One region of the Streptomyces sp. NPDC058308 genome, then DNA from elsewhere that is predicted to be linked to it. Evidence: predicted binding sites of a transcription regulator. Region 1 holds the regulator's gene; each other region holds the start of a gene.
What was found. The regulator HrcA, encoded in region 1, represses chaperone genes, less so after heat shock. The targets are predictions, from matches to a motif close to TTNGCACTCNGNNNNNCNGAGTGCNAA.
Positions count from the first base shown of each region.

Region 2: the regulator HrcA is predicted to act here: its motif matches at 7,680-7,706, upstream of groES (co-chaperone GroES).
Region 3: the regulator HrcA is predicted to act here: its motif matches at 4,010-4,036, upstream of groL (chaperonin GroEL).

Region 1 is NZ_JBHVZA010000006.1:88,425-98,247, reverse strand. Features, by position in the region: gene ACFVYL_RS10770 (VOC family protein) at 1-294, opposite strand, end outside; gene ACFVYL_RS10765 (16S rRNA (uracil(1498)-N(3))-methyltransferase) at 317-1,057, opposite strand; gene ACFVYL_RS10760 (nitronate monooxygenase) at 1,054-2,127, opposite strand; gene dnaJ (molecular chaperone DnaJ) at 2,417-3,556, opposite strand; gene hrcA (heat-inducible transcriptional repressor HrcA) at 3,557-4,573, opposite strand; gene ACFVYL_RS10745 (MBL fold metallo-hydrolase) at 4,794-5,531, shown strand; gene ACFVYL_RS10740 (DUF3097 domain-containing protein) at 5,567-6,388, shown strand; gene hemW (radical SAM family heme chaperone HemW) at 6,461-7,693, opposite strand; gene ACFVYL_RS10730 (SpoIIE family protein phosphatase) at 7,740-9,662, opposite strand.
Region 2 is NZ_JBHVZA010000007.1:5,792-15,614, forward strand. Features, by position in the region: gene guaB (IMP dehydrogenase) at 1-359, opposite strand, end outside; gene ACFVYL_RS11670 (sigma-70 family RNA polymerase sigma factor) at 498-1,073, opposite strand; gene ACFVYL_RS11675 (response regulator transcription factor) at 1,319-1,930, opposite strand; gene ACFVYL_RS11680 (WhiB family transcriptional regulator) at 2,318-2,647, shown strand; gene ACFVYL_RS11685 (LysR family transcriptional regulator) at 2,718-3,614, opposite strand; gene ACFVYL_RS11690 (MOSC domain-containing protein) at 3,696-4,379, shown strand; gene ACFVYL_RS11695 (SDR family NAD(P)-dependent oxidoreductase) at 4,433-5,206, shown strand; gene groL (chaperonin GroEL) at 5,470-7,098, opposite strand; gene groES (co-chaperone GroES) at 7,226-7,534, opposite strand; gene ACFVYL_RS11710 (polysaccharide deacetylase family protein) at 8,130-9,053, opposite strand; gene ACFVYL_RS11715 (methyltransferase domain-containing protein) at 9,136-9,823, shown strand, end outside.
Region 3 is NZ_JBHVZA010000005.1:136,212-146,034, reverse strand. Features, by position in the region: gene ACFVYL_RS09705 (esterase/lipase family protein) at 868-2,151, shown strand; gene groL (chaperonin GroEL) at 2,256-3,881, opposite strand; gene ACFVYL_RS09695 (cold-shock protein) at 4,200-4,403, opposite strand; gene ACFVYL_RS09690 (MoaD/ThiS family protein) at 4,824-5,099, opposite strand; gene thrC (threonine synthase) at 5,205-6,524, opposite strand; SAM riboswitch class I at 6,518-6,688, opposite strand; gene ACFVYL_RS09680 (glucosyl-3-phosphoglycerate synthase) at 6,825-7,769, shown strand; gene ACFVYL_RS09675 (hypothetical protein) at 7,865-8,047, shown strand; gene ACFVYL_RS09670 (trehalose-6-phosphate synthase) at 8,112-9,518, shown strand; gene otsB (trehalose-phosphatase) at 9,531-9,823, opposite strand, start outside.

The DNA of each region.
Region 1 (9,823 bases):
ATGGGTGAGCACGGCGCCCCGGCCGGTGATCTCCGCGCAGTACGCGTCCAGGTCGTCGACCCGCAGCACCACCAGTGAGCGGTGGCCGGCCACCGACCCGGCCACCTCGCCGAGCAGCCCGGCCATCATCGCCCGGTCCTGCAGCGCGATGCCCGCGGAGCCCGCGGCGGGGCTGAACTTCTCGTACGGGCCTTCCTCGGCGCCCGACTGGGGCTTGAGGCCGAGGACCTCGCCGTAGAAGCGGTAGCAGGCGGGGAAGTCCGTGACGAGCAGCCGGACCTGAGCGAGTTCCATCAAAGTCTCCAAGGGGGTTCGGTCAGGCCCAGCGGCCCGTACGGCCGAGGAGCAGCGCGGTCGCCGCAGTCCCGGCCGTCGACGTACGCAACACACTGCGCCCCAGCCGGTACGGCTTCGCGCCCGCCCCGGCGAAGGCCGCCAACTCGTCCGGGGACACGCCCCCTTCGGGCCCGACCACCAGGACGATGTGCCCGGCCTTCGGGAGCTCCGCCGTGGCAAGGGGCTCGCTGCCCTCCTCGTGCAGGACGGCCGCGAAGTCGGCGTCCGCGAGGAGGGCGGCGACCTGCTTGGTCGACGCGGCGTCGGCGATCTCGGGGAAGCGGACCCGGCGCGACTGCTTGCCCGCCTCGCGCGCGGTGGCCCGCCACTTGGCGAGGGCCTTGAGGCCGCGCTCGCCCTTCCACTGCGTGATGCAGCGCGAGGCGGTCCACGGCACGACGGCGTCGACGCCGGTCTCCGTCATGGTCTCCACGGCCAGTTCGCCGCGGTCGCCCTTGGGCAGGGCCTGCACGACGGTGATGCGGGGCGACTCCTCGGGCTCCTCGGTCACGGGGTCCACCGTGAGGACCAGCCGGTCCTTGCCCTCGGTGTCGAGGACCACGCACCGCGCCCAGCGCCCCGCGCCGTCGGTCAGCACGACGTCCTCACCGGCGCGCAGCCGCTTCACGGAGACGGCGTGCCGTCCCTCGGGCCCGTCCAGTACGTAGCGTCCGCCGGCGCCCGCGGCGAAGTTCTCGGCGACGAAGACGGGGGCGGTCATGCCGCGCCCTCCGACCCCGACGCCGCCTTCGCCTCGGCCAGCTCGGCGGCGAGCACCTCCACGAGCTGCCCGGCGGGCAGCTCCCGGGCGAGCCGGTGCCCCTGCCCGGCCCAGAGCGCCATGGCCTGGGCGTCACCGGCCTTCGCCGCGGCCTTGCGCAGACCGCTGGTGAGGTGGTGGACCTGCGGGTAGGCGGCGGGGGCGTACGGGCCGTGCTCGCGCATGAAGCGGTTGACGAGGCCACGCGCCGGGCGGCCGGAGAACGCCCGGGTCAGCTCGGTCCGCACGAACAGCGGGTTGGTCATGGCCTGCTTGTGCAGCGGGTTCGCGCCCGACTCGGGGGTGACGAGGAACGCGGTGCCCAGCTGCGCGGCGTCCGCGCCCGCCGCGAGCACCGCGGCGATCTGGGCGCCGCGCATCAGGCCGCCGGCCGCGACGATCGGGATCTGCGCGGTCTCGCGGACCTGCGTGATCAGGGAGAGCAGCCCGATCCCGGCGCCGTCGGCCTCGGGGTTGTCCCGGTGGGTGCCCTGGTGTCCGCCCGCCTCGATGCCCTGCACACACACCGCGTCGGCCCCGGCCCACTGGGCCGTCTGGGCCTCCTCGGCCGTGGTGACGGTGACGACGGTCATGGTGTCGACGCGCGCGAAGGCGTCGAGGACGTCGCGCGTGGGGCAGCCGAAGGTGAAGGAGACGAGCGGCACCGGGTCGTCGAGCAGGATCGCGAGCTTGGCGTCGTACCCGTCGTCACGTCCGCTGTCCGGGTCGCCGAGCTGCGTCTCGTACCAGGACGCCTCGCCGGCGAGCTGGTTGCGGTAGACCTCGACGGCCGCGGCGTCCGCGGTGTCGGGCTGCGGCATGAAGAGATTGACGCCGAAGGGCCGCGAGGTCAGCCCCCGCACCTGTTTGATCTCCTGGTACATCCCGTCGGCGGTCTTGTACCCGGCGGCCAGAAACCCGAGCCCACCGGCCTCGGCGACAGCCGCGGCCAGCTGCGGGCCGGAGGCACCGCCCGCCATGGGGGCCTGCACGATCGGATGGCGGCAGAGATCGGTCAGTGCGGAGCTCATGCACGCATCGTGCCACGCGTCTTGACCCGCACCGAATCGCGTACCCCGCACCTGGCTTTCGCCGCCCCGTCTGGCCCCTGCCCCCGTCGGCGGCTGCGGGCCGCCTGGGGTTGCTCGCGCAGTTCCCCGCGCCCCTGAAAGGGCCGCCACGCGGCCCCCCAGGGGCGCGCGGGCGGTTTTTTAGGGGCGCGGGGAACTGCGCGACCAGCCCCCACGACCCGCGGACGACGACAAAGCCCCCGGCGACGGAACGAACCGTCGCCGGGGGCCGAAGTCACCGCTCCAGGCGCTACCGCCCGTTGAACGCATCCTTGAGCCGGGAGAAAAGCCCCTGCTGCCCCGGCTGGAACTGCCCCGTGGGCCGCTCCTCACCCCGCATCTGCGCCAGCTCCCGCAGCACCCGCTCCTGCTCGGCATCGAGCTTCGTCGGCGTGAGGACCTCGACGTGCACGATGAGGTCTCCGCGACCGCCGCCGCGCAGGTGCGTGATGCCACGGCCGTGCAGCGGGACCGACTGACCGGACTGCGTGCCCGGCCGGATGTCGATCTCCTCCATGCCGTCCAGCGTCTTCAGCGGCACCTTCGTGCCGAGCGCGGCCGCCGTCATCGGGATGGTGACGGTGCAGTGCAGGTCGTCCCCGCGCCGCTGGAAGACCTCGTGCGGCAGCTCGTGGATCTCCACGTACAGGTCGCCCGCGGGGCCGCCGCCGGGGCCGACCTCGCCCTCGCCCGCGAGCTGGATCCGGGTGCCGTTGTCGACACCGGCGGGGATCTTCACGGTGAGCGTCCGCCGCGACCGGATGCGTCCGTCGCCGGCGCACTCGGGGCACGGAGTGGGCACGACCGTGCCGAACCCCTGGCACTGCGGGCACGGCCGCGAGGTCATGACCTGCCCGAGGAAGGACCGCGTGACCTGCGACACCTCACCGCGACCGCGGCACATGTCACAGGTCTGTGCGGACGTCCCCGGCGCGGCACCTTCACCGCTGCAGGTCGTACAGACGACCGCCGTGTCGACCTGGATGTCCTTGGTGGTCCCGAAGGCGGCCTCGTCGAGGTCGATCTCCAGACGGATCATGGCGTCCTGGCCACGGCGCGTGCGCGAGCGCGGCCCGCGCTGCGACGCCGTCCCGAAGAACGCGTCCATGATGTCGGAGAAGTTGCCGAAGCCGCCGGCGCCGAAGCCACCCGCGCCTCCGCCGCCGCCCGCCTGGGACAGCGGGTCTCCGCCGAGGTCGTAGACCTGCTTCTTCTGCGGGTCCGACAACACCTCGTACGCGGCGTTGATCTCCTTGAAGCGCTCCTGAGTCTTCGGATCCGGATTCACGTCCGGGTGAAGCTCTCGCGCAAGCCTGCGGAAGGCCTTCTTGATTTCGTCCTGGGAAGCGTCGCGGCGCACGCCGAGTACGGCGTAATAGTCCGTGGCCACTTACGACTCCGCCAGGATCTGTCCGACGTAACGTGCCACTGCGCGTACTGCTCCCATCGTTCCCGGATAGTCCATGCGGGTCGGTCCGACCACGCCGAGCTTGGCTACTGCCTCGCTGCCCGAACCGTAGCCGACCGAGACCACGGAAGTAGAGCTGAGTCCCTCATGGGCGTTCTCATGACCGATCCGTACGGCCATGCCCGAATCCTGCACCTCCCCAAGCAACTTGAGGAGCACGACCTGCTCCTCAAGGGCTTCGAGAACGGGCCGGATGGTGAGGGGAAAGTCATGTCCGAAGCGGGTGAGATTGGCGGTTCCGCCGATCATCAGCCGCTCCTCGGTCTCTTCGACCAGGGTTTCGAGGAGGGTCGCGAGGACCGTCGAGACGGTGCCGCGGTCCTCGGCCTCGAAGGCCTCCGGCAGGTCCTGCACCAGCTGCGGCACGTCCGCGAAGCGACGGCCCGCGACCCGGCTGTTCAGCCGTGCCCGCAGGTCCGCGAGCGCGCTCTCGCCGAACGGCGCCGGACAGTCGATCATGCGCTGCTCGACCCGGCCGGTGTCCGTGATCAGTACGAGCATCAGCCGCGCGGGAGCCAGCGAGAGCAGCTCCACGTGCCGCACCGTCGACCGCGTGAGCGACGGGTACTGCACCACGGCGACCTGCCGCGTCAGCTGCGCGAGCAGCCGGACCGTGCGCCCCACCACGTCGTCGAGGTCCACGGCGCCGTCGAGGAAATTCTGGATGGCCCGGCGCTCGGGCGCCGTCATCGGCTTGACGCCCGCGAGCTTGTCGACGAACAGCCGATAGCCCTTGTCCGTCGGGATGCGCCCCGCGCTGGTGTGCGGCTGGGCGATGAACCCTTCCTCCTCCAGCGCCGCCATGTCGTTGCGCACGGTGGCCGGTGAGACCCCCAGACGGTGCCGCTCCGTGAGGGCCTTGGAGCCGACGGGCTCCTCCGTCCCGACATAGTCGTGGACGATGGCGCGCAGCACTTCGAGCCTGCGTTCATTCAGCATCGCGCACACCTCCAGCTGTCTTCCGTCACGACGGGCCCCGAACGTTCCCCGAGCCCCCGTCTGGCACTCACCGTGCGGGAGTGCCAGCCTTTCGAAAGGTAAGTGTACGGCCGTCGGGTACGGCCCCGGCAAGGGCGGACCCCTCCGTGTCCTGCCGGGCTCCGGGCAGGACAGGCAGCCGGGCCGAACGCCTCCCGTGGGATAGCGTCACGGTATGGACGTGACGCCGGCATGGGAAGCGGCGGGCTGGGAACGGCTCGCGCCGCACGTGGGGCGGCGCCGCCTGCCCACGTGGGACTGCACGGCGGGGCTCGTCGTCGGCAGCGACGCGGCCCTCATGATCGAGGCCGGGTCGAGCCTGGCCGAGGGCGCGGCCCTGCGCACGCAGGCCCGCGCGATCCTCGGCGGCACCCGCCGGGTCACCCACCTCGCCCTCACCCACCCGCACTTCGACCACGTCCTCGGGGCGGCGGCCTTCGCGGGCGTGGAGGTGTACGGCGCGGTGGGCGTCGAGACGGTTCTCACCGCGGGCCGCGACGAGCTGCGCGCCGACGCGGTACGGCACGGCCTGGACGCGGACGCGGCAGCCGAGGCGGCCGACCTCCTGGTCCACCCGCACCACCTGGTGTGCGGGGAGTGGACGCTCGACCTGGGCGGCGGCCTCCAGGTGCTGCTCGCGAACATCGGGCCCGGGCACTCCGCCCACGACCTGGTGGTCCTGGTGCCGGGCGTCGACGGCGGCCGTGAGGTCGTCTTCTGCGGCGACCTCGTCGAGGAGTCGGGGGCACCGCAGGCGGGCCCGGACGCGGTGCCGACGCGGTGGCCGGCGGCGCTCGACCGGCTCCTGGAGCTCGGGGGCGAGGACGCGCTGTACGTGCCGGGGCACGGTGCGGTGGTCGATGCGGCATTTGTCCGTGCGCAGCGCGCCACACTGGCGGCCCGTTTCGGCGTGTCGTAGGCGGGAGCGGGCCCGTTCTTCCTATCGTCGGCGGAATGCGCCAGTACTCCGCCGATCTCACGCCCCCCTGGAAGAAGCCGAAGCCCGTGCCCGAGGTGGCGGCGGACGCCGGCCTCGTGGTCGAGGAGCTGAGCACCGGCTTCTGCGGAGCGGTGATCCGCTGCGAGAAGACGGCGCAGGGCCCGACAGTGACCCTGGAGGACCGCTTCGGCAAGTGCCGCGTCTTCCCGATGGAGCCGAGCGGATTCCTCCTGGAGGGCCGGCCGGTCACTCTCGTACGTCCCTCGGGCGCCGCACGCGCTCCGGTACGCCCCTCCCGCACCGCGTCCGGCTCGGTGGCCGTCCCGGGGGCGCGGGCCAGGGTCGCCCGCGCGGGGCGCATCTACGTGGAGGGCCGGCACGACGCCGAACTCGTGGAGCGGGTCTGGGGCGACGACCTGCGCGTCGAGGGCGTCGTCGTCGAGTACCTGGAGGGCATCGACGACCTCCCCGCGATCGTCGCCGAGTTCGCCCCCGGCCCCGACGCCCGCCTCGGCGTCCTCGTGGACCACCTCGTCCCCGGCTCCAAGGAGTCCCGCATCGCCGCGGAGGTCACCAGCGCGCACGCCCTGGTGGTCGGCCACCCCTACATCGACGTCTGGGAGGCGGTGAAGCCCGCCTCGGTCGGCATCACCGCCTGGCCCCGGGTCCCGCGCGGCCAGGACTGGAAGACGGGTGTGTGCCGGGCGCTCGGCTGGCCGGAGAACACGGGGGCCGCGTGGCAGCGCATCCTGGGCTCGGTGCGCAGCTACAAGGATCTCGAACCGGCGCTCCTGGGCCGCGTGGAGGAACTGATCGACTTCGTGACCCTGCCCTGAGGGCCGGGGCGCAGGTGGGGTTCAAAGACAGGCTCTGAGGCTGCCCGGGCCGGGAACCGCCCCCGCCCCGCCTCAGTCCACCAGGTCCCGCACCACCGCGTCGGCCAGCAGCCGCCCCCGCAGCGTCAGCACCGCACGCCCCTCGTCGTACGGGGCGGCCTCGAGAAGGCCCTCCCCCAGCGCCCGGCGCGCCGCGGCGAGGCCGGTCTCCTTCAGGAGCGACAGCGGGCAGCCGTCACGCAGCCTGAGCTCCAGCAGGATGCGTTCCACCCGACGGTCCTCGTCGGAGAGCAGCTCGCGCCCGGCGCCGGGCGACCCGCCCCCCGCCAGCGCCCCGGCATACGCGCCGGGATGCTTGACGTTCCACCACCGCACGCCCCCCACATGGCTGTGGGCTCCCGGCCCTGCGCCCCACCAGTCGGCGCCCCGCCAGTACAGCTCGTTGTGCAGGCACCGGCCGCTCTTTGAGGTGGCCCAGTTGGAGACCTCGTACCACTCGAAGCCCGCGCCCCCGAGGACCTCGTCGGCGATGAGGTACCGGTCGGCGTGCACGTCGTCGTCGGTCATCGGCACTTCTCCGCGCCGGATCCGCCGCGCCAGCTGCGTCCCCTCCTCGACGATCAGCGCGTACGCGCTCACGTGGTCGGGCCCGGCGCCGATCGCCGCGTCGAGCGAGGCCCGCCAGTCGTCGTCCGTCTCGCCCGGTGTGCCGTAGATCAGGTCGAGGTTGACGTGCTCGAACCCGGCCGCCCGCGCCTCCGCGACGCAGCGCTCGGGCCGCCCCGGCGTATGCGTGCGGTCAAGGACCTTCAGGACGTGCTGCTTCGCGCTCTGCATGCCGAAGGAGACGCGGTTGAACCCGCCCTCGCGCAGCTCGCTCAGGTACGCCGCGTCGACCGACTCCGGGTTCGCCTCGGTCGTGATCTCCGCGTCGTCGGCGAGCCCGAACTCGTCCCGTACGGCGGCGAGCATCCGTACGAGGTCGCCCGCGGCAAGGAGCGTCGGCGTACCGCCCCCGACGAACACGGTCCGCACCGGCCGCGGGTCGTCGCCGAGGACCTTTCGCGCGAGGCGCACCTCGTCGGTCAGGGTGTCCGCGTAGTTGTCGCGGGAGGCGAGGACGCCGCCGGAGCCGCGCAGCTCGGTGGCCGTGTAGGTGTTGAAGTCGCAGTAGCCGCAGCGCGTGGCGCAGTACGGGACGTGCAGGTAGAAGCCGAGTGGGCGCGAGGCCGCGCCGGCCAGGGCGGACGCGGGCAGCGCGCCGTCCTCGGGCATGGGCTCACCATCGGGCAGTGCGGAAGGCATACCTTCGATTGTCCCCCACCGCCCGGGCCCCCTCGCCCGGCCCGCCTCAGCGCGCCCGCAGCACCAGAAGCGCCAGATCGTCGTCAGGGGGCCGATCCGAGAACTCGTGCACGAGCCGCCGGATCCGCTCCGCCACCAGCCCCGCGTCGAGCCCCGCGCAGCCGGCGAGGGCCTCGGCGAGGCCGTCCCCGTCGTCGAACTGGCTCCGCCCCGAGCGCCGCTCGGTCACGCCGTCCGTGACGCACAGGAGCGTCTCGCCGGCCCGCAGATCGAAGCTCTCGCTGGTGTACGTCTCGTCGTCGACGACCCCGAGCAGCATCTGCGGGGTGGCCGCCTCCCGCACCTCGCCGTCGGGCGACAGGAGGAGCGGCAGCGGGTGGCCCGCGCACGCGATCGTGCAGCGCACTCCCCCTTCGTACGGGACCAGCTCGCCGTACAGGAGGGAGAGGAAGCGCGAGGTGGGACCGTCGGGCGGCACGCCCTGGCCGCCCGCTACCGCGACGACCGCGGCCGCGGCGTCCGCCGCCTCGGTCGCGTCGTCGAGGAGCAGTTGGTTGAGCCGGTCCATGACCTCCGCGACCGCGTACCCCTCGCGGGCCAGGAGGCGCAGCCAGGGGCGGGCGAGGCCGATGACGACGGCCGCCTCCGGGCCCTTGCCCTGGACGTCGCCGAGCGCGAAGCACCAGCGGCCCTCACTGGCGTGGAACACGTCGTAGAAGTCGCCGCCCGGGCCGCCCTTGTCCCGCGGCTCGTACACCAGGCCGCTCTCGACGCCGGGGATCTCCGCGACCTTGCTGGGAAGCAGCCCGCGCTGCAGCACCTGGCTGATGTTGGCCTGGCGCTGATAGCGGCGCGCGGTGCTGATCGCCAGGGCGACGCGGCGGGTGAAGTCCTCGACGAGGCCGGTGACTTCGTCGGCGAACCGGACGAGGCCCGCCCGGCCGATGACGAGGGTGCCGAGCGAGCGGCCGCCCGCGGCCATCCGGTAGGCCAGCGCCGCGCCGGACGAGCCCGCCCCGGCCGCGAGGGCCTCGCCGGGCCAGGGGATGGGGAAGGCGCCCGAGTCCGCCGCCTCGGGCAGCCGCGGTGGCTCCTTCTCCAGGACGCGGCGGAGTTCCTCCATGCGGTGCTCGCTGCTGTGCCAGACGCGGGCGAGGCGCGCGCCGGGGGCGCCCGGGTCGCCGCGCACGGGGCCTTCCGAGCCGTCCTCCAGCCACACCGCGCACCAGTCCGCGAGCCGCGGCACGAGCAGCTGTCCGGCGAGGGCGGCCACCATGTCCTCGTCGAACTGCCCGGCCAGCATCTCGGACGCCTCGGCGAGGAACGTGAGCGCGCCCCTGTTCACCCATTCCATGTCGTGCGGTGTCCTCGTGGGCAGTGGAGCGAGGATCTCGGCGGCGCGCAGCCCGCGCTGGAGCGCCTGTTCGCTCGCGTACGACTCGATCTCGTGGACGGCCTGGACGCCCTCGACGGGCAGCCGGGCCCAGACCGTCTTGGTGCCCGGGCGGTAGGTGATGCCCCAGGACTCGGAGAGGGTCGCGACGAGGTACAGGCCGCGGCCGTACTCGGGGGTGTCACTGGCAGGGCGGGTCTGTTCGCTGCGGACGGCGCGGGAGGGGTGGTGGTCGGAGACCTCGATGACGAGGGCCCCGGTGCTCTCGCCGGGCTCCGCGTCGTCCAGGCGGCAGAGCAGCTCGACGGCCGTGCCCGCGTGCACGACGGCGTTCGTCACCAGTTCGCTGACCAGCAGCACCGAGTCGTCGGCCAGCCGGTCGGTGAATCCCGTGGCCGCGGGCACGCCGAGCTCGGTCCACTCGGCGAGCGCCGCCCGGACGAAGTTACGTGCGGCGGCGGGCGCAAGTGGATTTCCGGGCAGTGATGTACCCACCACGACCGACGGCCCGGGGCGGTCCGGGGCCGGAGCGAAGGAACGGAAGTCGGTCTCCCGTTGCAGCGGAAAGGACCCCACGGTGCGGCTCCTGAGCAGTTCGGCGAATACGCCTCAGGCGACACCGACAGAGTGACAGACTGACCGCGCCCATAAGCACCGAGTTACTGAAGTGGGCCGTTATGAGTGAGAACAGTGCTATGCCTGCGCTTCAAGACGACCGGATTCCGGTCCCCGCGCAG
Region 2 (9,823 bases), on a different contig from region 1:
AGCGCGTCCGCCTCGGCGAGCGTCGCGTCCGGGTGCACCGTGATCGGGTCGGTGACCATGCCGGACTCGGACCGCTTCACGAGGTCGACCTGGTTGACCTGGTCCGCGATGGAGAGGTTGCGGTGCAGAACACCGACGCCGCCCTGCCGGGCCATGGCGATCGCCATGCGGGCCTCGGTGACCTTGTCCATCGCCGCGGACAGCAGCGGGATGTTCACCCGGACGTTCCGTGAGATGCGGGACGAGGTGTCGACCGCGTTCGGGAGCACTTCCGATGCGCCCGGCAGCAGCAGCACGTCGTCGTAGGTCAGCCCGAGCGTCGCGAATTTCTCGGGCACTCCGTCGACGTTTGCAGTCATGACACCTTCCCCAAATGGCCTTGATCGGTGCGGATGTCCATGCTAACGGGCTCTGGGGGTGTCTCATTCCACGATCAAGATCATCGGTCGGCTTTGTACGTTCACACGTACCCGGCGACACGCCGAACCGGACCGCCCCTACTGCTCGGCGAGCGCCCTCAGCCTGCTCAGCGCCCGGTGCTGGGCGACCCGCACCGCGCCCGGTGACATCCCCAACATCTGTCCGGTCTCCTCGGCCGTCAGCCCGACGGCGATCCGCAGGAGCAGCAGCTCCCGCTGGTTGTCGGGGAGGTTGGCGAGGAGCTTCTTGGCCCACTCGGCATCGCTGCTGAGCAGCGCACGCTCCTCGGGACCGAGCGAATCGTCGGGCCGCTCCGGCATCTCGTCGGAGGGCACAGCGGTGGATCCGGGGTGCCGCATCGCCGCCCGCTGCAGATCCGCCACCTTGTGCGCCGCGATCGCGAAGACGAAGGCTTCGAAGGGGCGGCCCGTGTCCTTGTACCGCGGCAGGGCGAGGAGCACGGCGACACAGACTTCCTGCGCCAGGTCCTCCACGAAGTGCCGTGCGTCACCCGGCAGTCGGGACAGCCGGGTGCGGCAGTAGCGCAGCGCCAAGGGGTGCACGTGTGCGAGAAGGTCGTGCGTGGCCTGCTCGTCGCCCTCGACCGCGCGAAGGACGAGGGCACCGATCACCGTCGTCTTGTCATCGCGCATCGGTCCATGGTGCCTTGACGGCGAAGGATCCGCGGCACCGCGTCCGTAGTTGTGCACTGAAGCGTTATGAGCAGGTGCGCCGGAACTCATCTCCTGCGCCCTCCCCTCCCGCTCGATCGACTCGTCCCCGAGGAACTCCACACCTCAAGGATGCGGCATCGGCGACGAAACAAGCAGCGGCGGGCATCCGTCGCCCCGCCCGCCGGGTGGCAGACGGGGATCGCGGACCCCCCGCGGCAGCACACTCAGCGCACCAGACCCCAGCGGAAACCGAGCGCCACGGCGTGTGCCCGGTCCGAGGCGCCGAGCTTCTTGAAGAGCCGCCTGGCGTGCGTCTTCACCGTGTCCTCGGAGAGGAAGAGCTCACGCCCGATCTCCGCGTTCGAGCGGCCGTGGCTCATGCCCTCCAAGACCTGGATCTCACGCGCGGTGAGCGTGGGCGCGGCGCCCATCTCGGCCGAGCGCAGTCTGCGCGGTGCCAGCCGCCACGTCGGGTCGGCGAGCGCCTGGGTGACGGTCGCCCGCAGCTCCGCGCGGGAGGCATCCTTGTGCAGATAGCCGCGGGCGCCGGCGGCGACCGCGAGCGCGACCCCGTCCAGATCCTCGGCGACGGTGAGCATGATGATGCGCGCACCGGGGTCGGCGGACAGCAGCCGCCGGACGGTCTCGACGCCGCCCAGTCCGGGCATGCGTACGTCCATCAGAATCAGGTCCGAGCGGTCGGCGCCCCAGCGGCGGAGGACTTCCTCGCCGTTGGCCGCTGTCGTCACGCGCTCGACACCGGGCACGGTCGCGACCGCGCGGCGGAGCGCCTCTCGGGCAAGCGGGGAGTCGTCGCACACGAGGACAGATGTCATGACTGTCCTCCGCGGCTCTCACAGCTGCTGCGCGTCACCTTGAGCCTCCAGGCTGGTACATATCGTCACCTGTGCGGTTGACGCTCTCGGACACCTGCCCGAGCGCTTGTTCTTTCAACCGCCTCGCACTCTCAACGACGGTCACCCGAAAGAGTTACGGGGCAGTCAGCCACCTTCGGCACTCTACGTGAGGGCGCGGACACAGCGCAGAGCGCGCGGAAGACCCTCAACCTTTCATCACAAGCTATGCCCCATTTAGCGGCTTTTCTTCCCTTTTCCTGGTGTCTATGGCTAGATTCGCAATGAGTCATATTTTCATCTCCTTAGACAGTAGATGTACGGTCATGGGCACCGTATCCGCGAAGAACGGCATCAAGGGGACCAGCAATGGCAGATTTCTCCCGCCTTCCCGGACCGAACGCAGATCTGTGGGACTGGCAGCTCCTCGCGGCCTGCCGCGGGGTCGACAGCTCGCTCTTCTTCCACCCGGAGGGCGAGCGGGGAGCGGCGCGCAGCGCACGTGAGAACTCCGCCAAGGAGGTCTGCATGCGGTGCCCGGTGCGCGCGGAGTGCGCCGCGCACGCCCTCGCGGTGCGCGAGCCGTACGGCGTGTGGGGCGGACTGACCGAGGACGAGCGCGAAGAGCTCATGGGGCGCGCGCGCAACCGACTGGTCACGGCGTCAGCCTCGGCGGGCAGCGCCGTGTCGCACAGCTGAAGGAACGTTTCTTCGAACAGGCTTTCCGGCGAGCTCCGGAGCAGTCCCGGGGCGACTACCGCCCCCCTCCTCAGCGGGCAGCGGCCCGCGCGAGATGGTCCAGCGTGGCGGCGACGGCCGGCACCTGTGCCAGGTCCGGCAGCGTGAGCGCGACGATCTCCCGCTGCACGGCAGGCTCCACCGTCACGGTGACGGCGCCCTTGGGGCGCACCGACTCGATCGCGAGCTCGGGCAGCACCGCCACTCCCAGTCCGGCGCCGACCAGGCCGATCACCGCCGGGTAGTCGTCGGTCGCGAAATCGATCCGGGGCACGAAGCCCGCGCTCTCGCAGACCTCCACCAGTTGCCTGCGGCAGCGGGGGCACCCCGCGATCCATGACTCGTCGGCGAACTCGCCGATGGTGACCGAGTCCGCGCCCGCAAGCCGGTGCCCCTCGGGCACGAGACCGACCAGCCGGTCCGCGAGCAGCGGACGCACGATGAGGTCGCCCCACTCCTCGGCGGCCGTCGCCCCTTCGTACCGGAACGCCAGGGCGACGTCGCAGTCGCCCTCGCGCAGCATCTCCACCGAGCGCGGCGGCTCGGCCTCCACGAGGGAGACGCGGGTGCCGGGGTGGGCGGCGCGCAGGGCGGCAAGGGCGCAGGGAACGAGGGTGGAACTGCCGCTGGGGAAGGAGACGAGCCGCACCCGGCCCGCGCGCAGGCCCGCGATCGCGGCGACCTCCTCCTCCGCGGCGGTGAGCCCGGCGAGGATGCCCGAGGCGTGCCTGACCAGGGCCTCGCCGGCCTGGGTCAGGCGCATCTCACGGCCGGTGCGGATCAGCAGCGGCGTACCGGTCGAGGATTCGAGGGCCTTCATCTGCTGGCTGACGGCGGGCTGGGTGCAGCCGAGCTCGCGGGCCGCGGCCGAGAAGGAGCCGGTGGCGGCGACGGCGCGCAGGACGCGGAGGTGACGGGCCTCGATCATGGGATCGAGCATAAGCGGCGCTTGGACATATCGCGAAATAATGCTTCGCAGCTTTGAGGGGGCGGGCTTAGCCTGCTGAGCATGGAGCTTCTTTCGGTGAACATAGGCCGTCGCAGGGTCGTCGAGTACGCCGGTTCGCGCTCCGGCAGCACCGGCATCGACAAGCGGCCGGTGCGCGGGCCGGTCCTCGTGACGGCGCCGGGCGCGAAGGGCGTCGGCGGCAGCGGCCTGGCCGGGGACCAGATAAGCAACCTGCGGCACCACGGCGGGAACGACCAGGCGGTGTACGCGTACGCCCGCGAGGACCTCGACGCGTGGCAGGAGACCCTCGGGCGGCCGCTGCCCGACGGCTCGTTCGGCGAGAACCTCACGATGTCCGGGGTCGACGTGACCGGCGCGCGGATCGGCGAGCGCTGGCAGATCGGCTCCGATCTGGTGCTCGAAGTGACCAGCGGGCGCATCCCCTGCCGTACGTTCCAGGGCCACCTCGACGAGCCGGGGTGGGTGAAGCGGTTCACCGGAGAGGGTGCTCCCGGCGCGTATCTGCGGGTGATCGTGGCGGGCGAGATCCGGGCCGGGGACGCGGTCCGGATCGTGCACCGGCCCGAGCACGAGGTCACCGTCGGCCTCCAGTTCCGGGCCGTCACGACGGAGAAGTCGCTGCTGCCGCGGCTGCTCGCGGCGGGCGACGCCCTGCACCCCGAGACGACCGAACGCGCCCGCAGGTACCTGGCGCAGCACGCCGCCGAGGGCCTCGTGACCTGACGCCGGGCCGACGGCGCGCCACGGGGGCCGCGCGCGCTCACTAGCCTTGGGCCATGACTACGGCTCTGATTACGGGATCAACCGCCGGCATCGGCGCCGCCTTCGCGCGGCGCCTCGCCGGTGACGGGCACAACCTCGTCCTGGTGGCTCGCGACACCAAGCGGCTGCGCGAGCAGGCGACCGAGCTGCACGACCGGCACGGCATCGAGGCCGAGGTGCTGACCGCGGACCTCGCGACGGACGCGGGCATCGAGACCGTCGAGAAGCGGCTCTCGAACCGCAGGGACACAGTCGACCTGCTGATCAACAACGCGGGGTTCGGCAACAAGGGCCGCTACTTGGAGGTCTCGCTCGCCGACGAGCTGACCATGCTCAAGGTGCACTGCGAGGCGGTGCTGCGGCTGACGTCGGCCGCGACGGAGTCGATGCGCGAGCGCGGGCGCGGCGGGGTCGTGAACGTCGCGTCGGTGGCGGCGTTCGTGCCGCGCGGGACGTACGGGGCTTCGAAGGCGTGGGTCGTGCAGTTCACCCAGGGCGCGGCGAAGGACCTGGCCGGCACCGGGGTGCGGCTGATGGCGCTCTGCCCCGGCTTCGTCCGCACGGAGTTCCACGAGCGCGCCGGGATGGGGACGTCCAACATCCCCAACTGGATGTGGCTCGACGCGGACAAGCTGGTCGCGACGGCACTCGTCGATCTCTCCCGCGGCCGCACGCTGTCCGTCCCCGACCCGCGGTACAAGGCGCTGATGGGGGTGGTGAAGGTGACGCCGCGGGCGCTGCTGGGCGGCGTCACGTCCCGTACCGGCCGCAAATACGGGCCGCAGTAGGCCTGCGGGGGCCTTCGCGGGGGCGGGGTGCGTCTGCCTGGTTGTCCACCGTTGCCGGGTGCGGGCCGCCTTCGGCTGGTCGCGCAGTTCCCCGCGCCCCTGAGGGCGACTTCGGTGAGCGCCCCGTCAGGGGCGCGGGGAACTGCGCGAGGACGGAGGACGATCCACGGACGGCGACGCGCCAGGCACCCGGCAGACGCGCCCCCGAAATGGCTGAGGCCCGACTCCCTCAACGGGACGTCGGGCCTCAGCTACAAATCAGGTCAGTGCGAGTGACCGTGGCCGTGGCCGTGACCGGCCTCCGCCTCTTCCTCGGCCGGCTTCTCGACGACCAGGGTCTCGGTCGTGAGGAGCAGCGACGCGATGGACGCGGCGTTCTCCAGGGCGGAGCGGGTGACCTTGACCGGGTCGATGACGCCGGCCTTGACCAGGTCGCCGTACTCGCCGGTCGCGGCGTTGAAGCCGAAGCCCTTGTCGAGCTCGGCGACCTTCGAGGTGATGACGTAGCCCTCGAGGCCGGCGTTCTCGGCGATCCAGCGCAGCGGCTCGACGGCGGCGCGGCGGACGACGGCGACACCGGTGGCCTCGTCGCCCTCCTTGCCGAGGTTGCCCTCGAGGACCTTGACGGCGTGCACCAGAGCGGAGCCACCACCGGAGACGATGCCCTCCTCGACCGCGGCGCGGGTCGCGGAGATGGCGTCCTCCAGACGGTGCTTCTTCTCCTTCAGCTCCACCTCGGTGGCGGCGCCGACCTTGATGACGCACACGCCGCCGGCCAGCTTCGCGAGGCGCTCCTGGAGCTTCTCGCGGTCCCAGTCGGAGTCCGTGGACTCGATCTCGGCCTTGATCTGGGCGACGCGGCCCTCGACCTCGGCCTTGTTGCCGCCACCGTCGACGATCGTGGTGTCGTCCTTGGTGATGGTGACGCGGCGGGCGGTGCCGAGCACGTCGAGACCGACCTGGTCGATCTTGAGACCGACCTCTTCGGCGATGACGGTGGCGCCGGTGAGGGTGGCGATGTCACCGAGCATGGCCTTGCGGCGGTCGCCGAAGCCGGGGGCCTTCACCGCGACGGCGTTGAAGGTGCCGCGGATCTTGTTCACGACCAGGGTCGACAGGGCCTCGCCCTCGACGTCCTCGGCGATGATCAGGAGCGGCTTCGAGGCGTTGGCCTGGATGACCTTCTCGAGCAGCGGCAGGAGGTCCTGGATGGAGGAGATCTTGCCCTGGTGGATCAGGATGTACGGGTCGTCGAGGACGGCCTCCATACGCTCCTGGTCGGACACCATGTACGGCGACAGGTAGCCCTTGTCGAAGGCCATGCCCTCGGTGAAGTCGAGCTCAAGGCCGAAGGTGTTGGACTCCTCGACGGTGATGACACCGTCCTTGCCGACCTTGTCCATCGCCTCGGCGATGAGCTCGCCGACCTGCGGGTCCTGGGCGGACAGACCGGCGACGGCCGCGATGTCGGCCTTGTCGTCGATCGGACGGGCGGTGGCGAGGAGCTCCTGCGAGACGGCCGCGACGGCGGCGTCGATGCCCTTCTTCAGGGCGGCCGGGGAGGCGCCGGCGGCGACGTTGCGCAGGCCTTCCTTGACCAGGGCCTGGGCGAGCACGGTGGCGGTGGTGGTGCCGTCGCCAGCGATGTCGTTGGTCTTGGTCGCCACCTCCTTCACCAGCTGGGCGCCGAGGTTCTCGTACGGGTCGTCGACCTCGACCTCACGGGCGATGGTGACGCCGTCGTTGGTGATGGTCGGCGCGCCGAACTTCTTGTCGATGACGACGTTGCGGCCGCGGGGGCCGATCGTCACCTTGACCGTGTCGGCAAGCTTGTTGACGCCGCGCTCAAGGGCGCGACGGGCGTCCTCGTCGAACTTCAGGATCTTCGCCATGGGAGCGATTCAGCCCTCTCGAAAACTCGGATGAACGAACTGCGCCCCTCGCCGCCCGGCAATCAGCGGGGTGACCAGGGGCGCAGCTCAAAAGCAAATCTGCTGGTGAAGCAGGTGAAGCGGTGAATTACTTCTCGACGATCGCGAGCACGTCGCGAGCCGAGAGGACGAGGTACTCGTCGCCGTTGTACTTCACCTCGGTGCCGCCGTACTTGCTGTACAGCACGACATCGCCGACCTTTACGTCGAGCGGAAGGCGCTCGCCGTTCTCGAAACGCCCCGGGCCCACAGCGAGGACAGCGCCCTCCTGGGGCTTCTCCTTCGCGGTGTCCGGAATGACCAGGCCGGAGGCCGTGGTCTGCTCGGCGTCGAGCGGCTGGACCACAATGCGGTCCTCGAGCGGCTTGATGGCAACCTTGGAGCTGGCGGTCGTCACGATCCGGTCTCCCCCTTCGGAGATCTCACGGGGTTAAGAGTCTGAGTGTGGCGACCAGGTGGATCCGTCGTCGCGGGTGCCGGACCTGCCCGTCGCTGTTGGCACTCTCCAGTGGGGAGTGCCAGAAGTGAGACTAGGACGGGGATTAGCACTCGGTCAAGCGGAGTGCCAGTCGACTGCGTCGGGCTTTAGCGGATGTGGGTGCCCCTGGGCGGGGCGGGCGGCGATTTTTCCCTGTCGGGGCAACGGTTCTCGGGCTCTTCGGGTTCCCCGGCGGCGATTCGTGGGGGCCCTGATTCTTGTGGCCCTGCACCGGGGGCTGTGCCCACCCGTTCCTCCCCCAGTGCCTCAAGGGCCTGGGGGGACCCCCAGCGGAACGCCTGCCCACAGCGGTGCGAGCTCGGCTCTGAGCCCGGCTCTGGGGTCGGGTGTGAGGGTGTGCCTGGTCTGCGGGGCATCTTTTGTGTTGCCTTTCTGCCCAGGCGTTCGATCGGGTCCACTGATTCCGCGCAGCCCGCGAGCAGTGCGGGCGCGAGTACTCCGCACAGCAGGGCCCCGGCGAGGAGGCGGCGGCGGCGCGCTCGCGCCCGGGGGGTCACAGGTAGTCCTCCAGTTTGGCCACCGCGTAGCCCTTGTCCGTGACCGTCTTCATGACCCGGCGGACCATGTCGGGCATGGTGCCCTTCCAGTCCTCACGCCCCCGGAAGTGCGTGAGGATGATGTCGCCGGGATGCAGGTCCTTGTCCCACTCGCGCCACTCCATGTGGTCGGCGAAGGCCTCCGACGCCCACAGCGGGACCGCCTTGACGCCACAGGACTTGGCGGCGCGCAGGGTGTCGCGGTTGTAGTTGCCGTACGGCGGACGGAAGAGCTCGGGGCGCTTTCCGTAGTGCTTCGCGATGACGTCCTGCATGCCGCAGATCTCGCGGCGCTGGCCCTCGTACGACAGGCCGGGCAGATAGCGGTGGTGGAGGGTGTGGTTGTTCAGGGTGACGCCGCGGTCCTGCATCTTCTTGAAGTAGCCGTAGTCCTCCTTGACCAGGTAGTCGCTGAGGAACGCGGTGTACGGCAGGTGCAGTTCGCCCATCATCCTGAGCAGCGCCGGGTCCTTCTCGGCGCCGTCGTCGATGGTCAGGAAGACGACCTTCTCCTTGGTGGGGATCGTCGTGAAGACCGGCGGCAGGCTCGACTGGCCCTTGACGTCGAAGCCCTTGCGGGTGGTGATCCGCGGCTTGGTCCTGGGCGGTGGGGGCGCGGCGAGCGGGGTCTTGGCCAGGCCCCAGCGCTTGGCCGCCGCGACCCTGGCGGCCTGGATCGCGCCGAGCTTCTGGGCGTAGGAGTCGAGAGCGCGGGCGGGCGGGGCGTTGAGCGGCTGCTGGCCGTGGGCGGGGTCCGCGCCGGAACCGCCTGCGGAGGCGCAGCCCGACGCGATGGCGGAGGCGGCCAGGACGGCCACCGCGGCGCGTACCCGGTTGTTCCGTCTTCTGGCGTATTTTACGTTTTGTCGTACTAGTTGCATGGAGCCGGATCCTCGCAGCTCAAGGCCGTTTCGAGGCCCCGACACCGCCACCGGCCGCGCACCATCCACCGACTGGCCCACAATGGGGCAGGTGAACGACCCGAACACGCCGAGCGGCCACGAGGCCGGCCTCGTGGACCCCCTCGCCGCCTTCGCCGCCCTCCGTACCGCCGAGGGCCGGGCCCTGCTCGACGAGGTGCGGGACGTCGAGCCCGCGCAGGAGCTCGCCGCCGCCACCCGGCTGCGCCGCACGCACCCGGCTCCCCTGGTCACGGCCGCCCTCGCGCAGGCGCGGCTGCGCCAGCGGGCCGCGGCGAAGTTCGGCGCCGGGGACGCGGCCCGGATGTTCTTCACGCCGGACGGCGTCGAGCAGGCCACCCGCTCCTCCGTCGCCACCTATCGCGCCGAGCGCTTCAGGGCCCTCGGGGTCCGCTCGCTCGCCGACCTGTGCTGCGGCATCGGCGGCGACGCGATCGCTCTGGCGCGGGCCGGGATCTCCGTGCTCGCCGTCGACCGTTCCCCGCTGACCTGCGCGGTCGCCCGCGCCAACGCGGAGGCCCTGGGGCTCGCCGAGCTGATCGAGGTGCGCGAGGCCGATGTCACCGAGGTCGACACGTCGGCGTACGACGCGGTGTTCGTGGACCCGGCGCGCCGCTCCGCCAAGCGCGGCCGCATCTTCGATCCGGAGTCCTACTCCCCACCCCTGTCGTGGGCGGTGGAGACGGCACTGAGGGCGCCGCGCGCCGCGCTGAAGATCGCTCCCGGCATCC
Region 3 (9,823 bases), on a different contig from region 1:
ATGCGCCGTCAGTTGTGCGAGCCCGCTGGGCTAGAACCTCGTGTTGGGTGGTGTCTGCGGGGGCGTGCGGGGCGTGACCTGGGGGCGCACGGCGACACCATTCGCAACTTTCAAAAAGTTGATACCCGGTACCCCCCGGAGACGTGACTCGATGGACCGTGCGGCTGACCGAGTCGCGAACCGGGGCATCCGCCCACGATGGGCCGGTCCGCACCCGGCGATGAAGGGGGATGGCCCGAGCGGCGAGGCCGCGCGGCTGACCGAGGCGCAAACCGGGGCCCCTGCCCACGATGGGCCGGACCGCACCCGGCAGCGAAAGGTGATGACCCTCCTAGACCAGCCCGCCGCCCCACCCTGGCCGTCCGGGTCAAAGTCAACGTGCGGTGGAGGGACGGGAGTCAAGGGTGGAGCGCAGCGGAATCGGCGTAGCCGACGCCCGAAGGGCGCCCTTTACTCCCGGCCCGGAACCGCCACACTCCGCAAAAAACCGGGCGGCCCCGGCAACCATCAAAGACACCGGCCCACCGAAGCCCCGGGCCAACGCCCCCGCCCAACGCCCAGGCAGCTTCGCGACATACTTCCACCCCCCACCGCCCGCCCAGGGCCCCCGCCGCGACCCCGACTTGGCCGACGCGCCGCCACCCGCCCCCATACTCCCGGCACGCCCGCCCACGCCCCCCTGGCCAGACGCCCACGCCTCTCGCGCCCCACCCGTAAACGGCCGAAGCCGTCCTGTCCGAAAGGCCCCGCGCCACCACGCGGATCGGGCGCTCCCCCTACCCGGCGACTACCGGACGTACCAAAGATGGCACCGCACGTGACCGGCAAGTCCGCGTACACCAAGCCCGCGTACACAAGGGGACCCTCATGCCCAAGCCCAATGATCCCAACGCGTCGAACGAACCCCACGAGCCCGCCGATTCACAGATCGCCGCCGCCTTCGGGGCCGCCGCCCGCGTGACCCTGGCGCCCGGTTCGAAGGAGGCCAGGGAGCGGCCGACCGAGGCGCCGGCGCCGGACGACGAGTGGGCGCTGCCGAACGGCAGGGCCTGGGTGTACCTCGCCGACACCGAGCGGGGGCTGACCCGGCCCGTGATCCTCGCCGACGGATTCAGCAGCGGGCCCAGCGAGCTGAACTTCTCGTGGGAGATCCTGGAGTGCGGCCCGTACGCGTTCATCAGCGCGCTGCGCCAACGCGGTTACGACGTCGTCCTGATCGGCTTCGACGAGCGCAGCGCCTCCATCCTGGACAACGCCCAGGTCGTACGGGCCGCGATCCTGGAGGCGACAGCCCGGCGCAGGGGCGAGCACCCGCTGACCGTCGGCGGCTTCAGCATGGGCGGTCTCGTCGCCCGCTACGCGCTGGCCAGGATGGAGCACGACGGCGGCGCGGAGAACGACCACCAGACCGCCCTGTACTTCTCCTTCGACAGCCCGCACCGCGGCGCGTGGGTGCCCCTCGCGCTGCAGTCGTTCGCGCACTACATCCGGCGGCTCAACGCGGCGTTCTCGAACCAGATGAACAGTCCGGCCGCCCGGCAGCTGCTGTGGCAGCACATCGCCGAGTGGGACGACAGCCCGGAGACGGACAAGGAGCGGGTGGAGTTCCTCGCCGAGCTGGAGCGGGTCGGCGGCTGGCCGAGCCGGCCCCGCAAGATCGGCGTCGCCAACGGCGTGCGCACGGGTGAGGGGAACGGCATCCGGGGCGGGGAGCGGGCCTTCCACGGCAAGGGCCTCGCCATCACCGGCACCCGGCTGCACACGCAGCCCGCAGGACAGCAGCAACTCATCGCGCAGCTGCGGGTGGTGACCTTGCGCAAGCCGCAGATCCACACGTCGGGCATTCCGGAGATGGACGGCGCTCCTGGCGGCACCCTGGAGGGCTTCGGCATCCTCGCCGACGAGCTGGACAAGATCCCCGCGATCATCGGTCTCGGCTCCGATGCGGACATCCGCGAGCACTGCTTCGTACCGGTGGTCAGCGCCATCGCACTGCGCGACATCGACACCCACGAGAAGCTGTACGGCCCGGTCACGGCCTCGGCGGAGGAGGAGAGCGAACTGGACGAGTTCCTCTGCGCCTCCCAGAACGAGGGCCACACCTCGGTCACCGAGGAGCTCTGCACCTGGATCATGGCCCGCCTGCCGTAGTAACTCCGGCGAGGCCACGAACGCCGCAGGGGCGGCACCCTCCCGAAGGAGAGTGCCGCCCCTGCGTACGAGCTATGCGCTCAGGACGATCGATCCGCGAGGGATCAGAAGTCCATGTCACCGCCCGGCATGCCGCCGCCGGCCGGGGCAGCGCCCGCCTTCTCCGGCTTGTCGGCGATGACGGCCTCGGTGGTGAGGAACAGCGCGGCGATGGACGCGGCGTTCTGCAGGGCGGAACGCGTGACCTTCGCCGGGTCGAGGATGCCCTCGGCGATCATGTCGACGTACTCACCGGTCGCGGCGTTCAGGCCGTGGCCGACGGTCAGGTTGCGCACCTTCTCGACGACGACACCGCCCTCAAGGCCGGCGTTGACCGCGATCTGCTTCAGCGGGGCCTCGAGGGCCAGCTTCACAGCGGCGGCACCGGTGGCCTCGTCACCCTCGAGCTCAAGCTTCTCGAAGACGGCGGAGGCCTGGATGAGCGCCACGCCACCACCGGCGACGATGCCCTCTTCGACGGCGGCCTTCGCGTTGCGAACGGCGTCCTCGATGCGGTGCTTGCGCTCCTTGAGCTCGACCTCGGTCGCGGCACCGGCCTTGATGACGGCCACGCCGCCCGCGAGCTTCGCCAGGCGCTCCTGGAGCTTCTCGCGGTCGTAGTCCGAGTCGCTGTTCTCGATCTCGGCGCGGATCTGGTTGACGCGACCCTGGACCTGGTCGCTCTCACCGGAGCCGTCGACGATCGTCGTCTCGTCCTTGGTGATGACGACCTTGCGGGCGCGGCCGAGCAGGTCGAGACCGGCGTTCTCCAGCTTGAGGCCGACCTCCTCGGAGATGACGGTGCCACCGGTGAGGATGGCGATGTCGCCGAGCATGGCCTTGCGGCGGTCACCGAAGCCCGGGGCCTTGACGGCGACGGACTTGAAGGTGCCACGGATCTTGTTGACGACCAGGGTCGACAGGGCCTCGCCCTCGACGTCCTCGGCGATGATCAGCAGCGGCTTGCCGGACTGCATGACCTTCTCGAGGAGCGGAAGGAGGTCCTTCACGTTCGAGATCTTCGAGTTGACGATCAGGATGTACGGGTCGTCGAGCGACGCCTCCATACGCTCCATGTCGGTGGCGAAGTACGCCGAGATGTAGCCCTTGTCGAAGCGCATGCCCTCGGTGAGCTCGAGCTCGAGACCGAAGGTCTGCGACTCCTCGACGGTGATGACGCCTTCCTTGCCGACCTTGTCCATCGCCTCGGCGATGAGCTCGCCGATCTGGGTGTCGGCGGCGGAGATGGAGGCCGTCGAAGCGATCTGCTCCTTGGTCTCCACGTCCTTGGCCTGCTCGAGGAGGGCGCCGGAGACGGCCTCGACGGCCTTCTCGATGCCGCGCTTGAGGGCCATCGGGTTGGCACCGGCGGCCACGTTGCGCAGGCCCTCGCGGACCAGCGCCTGGGCCAGGACGGTCGCGGTCGTCGTGCCGTCACCGGCGACGTCGTCCGTCTTCTTCGCGACCTCCTTGACCAGCTCGGCGCCGATCTTCTCGTACGGGTCCTCGAGCTCGATCTCCTTGGCGATGGAAACACCATCGTTGGTGATCGTGGGGGCGCCCCACTTCTTCTCGAGGACGACGTTGCGACCCTTGGGGCCCAGGGTCACCTTGACGGCGTCGGCGAGCTGGTTCATGCCGCGCTCGAGGCCGCGCCGTGCCTCCTCGTCGAACGCGATGATCTTGGCCATGTGAAGTGGTCCTCCCGGACGGGGTGGAAACGCAAACGGATCTGGCTGGCGCCCGCGACGGACGGCCTGCAGCCCTTGTGGTTCCTTGCCCCACCCGGTCTGCGGGCCTCACCGACCCGATCCAAGTTCTGTCACTCTCACACGGAGAGTGCTAAGCCCAATGATTAGCACTCGACCCCTGCGAGTGCAAGCGCCTCTCGAGGATCCCGGACAGCTCGCGGGCGCGCGCCGCGCGTACTGCGCGCACACGAGGGGCCCGTACCCCTGACGGGATACGAGCCCCTCGCGATGCTTGCTTCGGTGGTCGGTCGCGCCGAGCTAGACGGCGAGCTTGACCATGTCCGCCTGCGGACCCTTCTGGCCCTGCGAGATCTCGAATTCGACTCGCTGACCTTCTTCAAGGGTGCGGTACCCGTCCATCTGGATCGCGCTGTAGTGGACGAAAACATCCGCACCACCGTCGACCGCGATGAAGCCGTACCCCTTCTCCGCGTTGAACCACTTGACGGTGCCCTGAGCCATGCCTAACTCCCCTATTACTGGCCCTTGCACAGGACCGCACTTCGCGGACCCGGGTCAGACCTCACCACCCACTGCTGGGGGTGTGCGCCGGAACGCGTCGACCGCCGCTGAATGTATCTGTCCAACTGCCGTCTGCAACAGGTCAATCGGACGAGAATTCTGGGCACGCCTGATCGGTAATATGCGGAGAATTCGCCACGATTCAGGGCAAGACGGGCCAGGCAAAAGCCACATAAGGTTCAAATGGGCAGCGCGCTTTGGCTACTTCTTGTCGACTCCGGGCCGACTTCGTATATGCGCTCGGCATTAACGGCGAAGCACTCTTCCCAACTGTACCGCGCTCAACCATGCAGAATTGCCCCCTCCGTTTCTCGAACGGAGAGGGCAATTCGGGTTAAGCAGGGTTCTTGCGGAAAAGGATCAGCCGCCGGCGACGGCCGGAATGATCGAGACACCCGCGCCGTCCGGGGTGGCCGTCTCAAGACCCTGCTCGAAGCGGACGTCGTCGTCGTTGACGTACACGTTCACGAAACGGCGCAGCTTGCCCTGGTCGTCCAGGACGCGGGCGGCGATGCCCGTGTGGTTCTTCTCCAGATCGGCGATGACCTCACCGAGGTTCGCCCCCTCGGCGACGACCTCGGCCTTGCCGTCGGTGTAGGTACGGAGAATGGTGGGGATACGGACGTTGACGCTCATGGGTTCACCTCGGAAGATCAGGGGGCAGCCCCGCAAGGGGCGCCCCGCCAGGGGCGCGGGGAACTGCGCGACCAGCCACAGCCGGTCCGCAGGGAAACAAGAAGCTCAGTCAGCCAGACCCGCGGAGCGAAACGCCTCAAGGCTCGGCTTGATCGTGGCGGTGGCCTGAGACCTCTCGGCGACAGCGTCCAGCGTCTTGAGCCCGTCCCCGGTGTTCAACACCACCGTGGTGAGCGAGGGATCGATGAGCCCCGCCTCGACCAGCTTCCGCGTGACGCCCACCGTCACACCGCCCGCGGTCTCCGCGAAGATCCCCTCACTCCGAGCGAGCAGCTCAATCGCGGCAACGACCTGCTCGTCGTTGACGTCCTCCACCGCACCGCCCGTGCGACGCGCGATGTCCAGAACGTACGGCCCGTCGGCCGGGTTGCCGATGGCCAGCGACTTGGCGATGGTGTCCGGCTTCTGCGGACGCACGACGTCGTGACCGGCCTTGAACGCGGTCGAGACCGGCGAGCAGCCCTCGGCCTGGGCGCCGAAGATCTTGTACGGCTTGTCCTCGACGAGGCCGAGCGCGATCAGCTCCTTCAGCCCCTTGTCGATCTTCGTGAGCTGCGATCCCGAGGCGATCGGAATGACCAGCTGGTCGGGGAGGACCCACCCCAGCTGCTCGCAGATCTCGTACGCGAGGGTCTTGGAACCCTCGCCGTAGTACGGCCGCAGGTTGACGTTGACGAAGCCCCAGCCCTCGCCCAGCGGGTCGCCGATGAGCTCGGAGCAGAAGCGGTTCACGTCGTCGTAGTTGCCCTCGATGCCGACGAGCTCGCCGCCGTACACCGCGGCCATGACGACCTTGCCCTGCTCCAGGTCGTGCGGGATGAACACGCAGGAGCGGAAGCCGGCGCGGGCCGCGGCGGCGCCGACGGCGCCCGCGAGGTTGCCGGTGGAGGAGCAGGAGAGGGTGGTGAAGCCGAAGGCACGCGCGGCTTCGAGCGCCTGCGCGACGACCCGGTCCTTGAAGGAGTGCGTGGGGTTGCCGGAGTCGTCCTTGACGAACAACTTGCCCTGTTCGACGCCGAGTTCCCTGGCGAGGTTGTCGGCCTTGACGAGCTTGGTCCAGCCGGGGTTCAGGTTCGGCTTGTCGGCGACGTCGGCGGGGACGGGCAGGAGCGGGGCATAGCGCCAGATGTTGGCGGGACCGGCCTCGATCTGCTTGCGCAGGGATTCCGGGTCGCCCAGCGGCAGGTCGTACGCGACTTCGAGGGGGCCGAAACACTCGACGCACGCGAAGATCGGACCGAGCGGGAACTTCGTGCCGCACTCCCGGCAGGAGAGACCCGATGCGGGGCCGAGGTCTACGGAAGAGGTGGTGCTTTCGGTGGCGACAGTCTGCACAGCCATGGAGGCGAGGCCCTTTCTCCTCATCTTCCTCGCGACGCATCTCGTCGCGAGACGGAATTGGCACCTTCCCGAGCCGGGAGCCTCGCGGCGCTGATCGCGCACACGGTGACACTTGCGTCTTGCGACGCGCGGCTGGGTGGTTGCCGGGGCTTCAACGGGCCGTATCCCTCTGCCCCTCTGGATGAGCGGTATTCGATTGTGTGACGCCCGGGACCCCCGACATGCGATGGTCACCGGCGTTGTTCAAGACTGTAACCGAAGCCCCGGACCCTTGAGATAGTCGTCCGAACCGCGAGATGGATCACATATGGGAGGACCGCGACCGTGCTGGAAGAGGCCGAACACTGGCTGAGCAGGCGTTCCTGGTCCGTCGCCGACCGCCCGCTGGACCTTCTGGTCGCCGCCAAACGCGCGTCCAACACCTCGGTGAGCGTCGTACTGCCCGCGCTCGACGAGGAGGGGACGGTCGGCGAGATCGTCGCCGAGATACGCCGCGCGCTGATGGAGGAGGTTCCGCTGGTCGACGAGCTCGTGGTGATCGACTCCGGCTCCACGGACCGTACGGCCGAGGTCGCCTCGGCGGCGGGTGCCAAGGTCGTCCACCGGGACGAGATCCTGCCGCGCGTGGCGCCGGTGCCCGGCAAGGGCGAGGTGCTGTGGCGGTCGCTGCTCGTGACGGGCGGGGACGTCGTCGCGTTCGTCGACGCGGACCTGCGGGAGTTCTCCGCGGACTTCGTCTCGGGCATCGTGGGCCCGCTGCTCACCGACCCGGACGTGGCCTTCGTGAAGGCGATGTACGACCGGCCCCTCGGCGAGGCGGCGGGCCAGGGCGGCCGGGTGACGGAGCTGATGGCGCGCCCGCTCCTGAACATGCACTGGCCGCGCCTCGCGGGGTTCGTCCAGCCGCTGGGCGGCGAGTACGCGGCGCGCAGGTCGCTCCTTGAGCGGCTGCCGTTCCCCGTCGGGTACGGCGTGGAGCTCGGGCTGCTCGTCGACGCGCTGCACACCGTGGGTCTGGACGCGCTCGCGCAGGTCGACGTGGGGGTGCGCAGGCATCGGCACCAGGACGGGCGGGCGCTCGGGCGGATGGCGGCGGCGATCTACCGGACGGCGCAGCTGCGGCTCGCGCGCGGCCATCTCCTGCGGCCCGAACTGACGCAGTTCGAGCGGGGCGAGCAGGGGTTCGTGCCGCGGACGTACGCGGTCGACACGGAGGAGCGGCCGCCGATGACGGATATCGCCGAGTATGCGCATCGACGCGTGGCGTAACCCCCGCCGATGATGTGCTTTGCCTATATTGCCCCACTATGCGGATCGGAACGGTGTGGCGCAGAACTGTGCGGGTCGGCGGAGTCGGGCAGGCCATGAGAGCCATACGGCGGGCCGGCGCGGTGAGCCTCGTCCCCGCCACACTCGCGGCGGGCGCGCCCGCCGGTGAACTCGCCACGACCGGCGACTCCCGCGCCCTGCTGTACGGCGGGATCGCGGTCGCGCTGTGCGTCCTGGGCGCGCTGCTGCTCGCCGCCGGGCGCGGGCGCGGGGACTGAGCGGCCGGGGACCGAACAGGGGCCGTACGTTTGCCCGCCCCCGGGACGGGCTACGTTCTGCCACATGGTCTCCGAGTCCGCATCGTCAGCAGCGCAGGTACTGGTCGCCTCCAACCGCGGCCCCGTCTCGTACACGGTGGGAGAGGACGGGGAGCTGACCGCCAAACGCGGCGGCGGCGGCCTGGTCTCCGGGCTCAGCGCCATCGGCGACGAGGCGGACGCCCTGTGGGTGTGCGCGGCGCTCGGCGACGGCGACCGCGAGGCGGTGCGGCGCGGCGTCGGCGAGGACGGCGTCCTGATGCTGGACATCGACGCGGACGTCCACGCGGACGCGTACAACGGCATCGCGAACTCGGTGCTGTGGTTCGTCCACCACATGCTCTACCAGACCCCGCTCGAACCGGCTTTCGGGCCGGAGTTCCGCGCACAGTGGGCGGCGTACGAGACGTACAACCGCGCCTTCGCCGAGGCACTGGCCGCGCAGGCGGCGCCGGGCGCGGCGGTCCTCGTGCAGGACTACCACCTGGCGCTGGTGCCCGGCATGCTCCGCGAGCTGCGCGAGGACGTGCGCATCGGCCACTTCTCGCACACCCCCTGGGCGCCCGCCGACTACTTCCGGATGCTGCCGGACGACGTCGCCGAACAGCTGCTGCGCGGGATGCTCGGCGCCGACCGGCTCGGCTTCCTCACCGGGCGGTGGGCGGACGCGTTCACCGAGTGCTGCGTACGGATCGTGGGCGGGACCACGGGCACCCGGATCGGAGTGCACGGGCTCGGCGCCGACGCGGACTTCCTGCGGGAGCGGTCGCGGCGGGACGACGTCGAGGACCGGATGCGGGCGCTGCGTGAACAGGCGGGCGAGCAGGACGGGGAGGCCCGCAAGCTGATCGTCCGGGTGGACCGCACCGAGCTCTCCAAGAACATCGTGCGGGGCATGCTGGCCTACCGCGAGCTCCTCGACACCCACCCCGAGTGGCGCGAGCGCGTCGTGCACGTCGCCTTCGCCTACCCCTCACGGCAGGACCTCGCGGTCTACCGCGACTACACGGAAGAGGTCTCCCGGGTCGCCGCCGACATCAACTCCCGCTACGGCACGCCCGGCTGGACCCCCGTCGTGCTGCACGTCAAGGACGACTTCGCGCGCTCCCTCGCCGCCTACCGCATGGCGGACGTGGCCCTGGTCAACCCCATCCGCGACGGCATGAACCTCGTCGCCAAGGAGGTCCCTGTCGTCTCCGACGAGGGCTGCGCGCTGGTCCTCTCGCGGGAGGCGGGGGCGTACGAGGAGCTCGCCGAGGACGCGCTCGGCGTGAACCCGTACGACGTGACGGCCACCGCGCGGGCCCTGCACGCAGGCCTCGTGATGCCCCTGGAGGAGCGCGCCGAGCGCACCAAGCGCCTCGCGGCGGCGGCGACGGCGCTGCCGCCCGCGCAGTGGTTCCTGGACCAGCTGCACGCGCTCACCGGCTGAGCGCGGCGCCGGTCAGGGCAGTCGGGCCACGATCGCCGACAGCAGCCCCACGACCCCGGGCGGTCCGTCGACCACCAGGTCGGCCCGCCCGGCAAGGTCCGTGACCTCCGTGCTGCCGCTGCACACGAGGAGCCCCGCGACACCGTCCGAACGGAGCTTCTCCACCGCGCCGAAGGCCGGCAGGTCGCCGAGGTCGTCGCCCGCGTAGAGGACGGATTCGGCGCCCACCTCGCGCAGGTACTCCTCAAGGGCCACGCCCTTGTCCATCCCGGGCGGCCGCAGCTCAAGGACCATGCGGCCCGGTT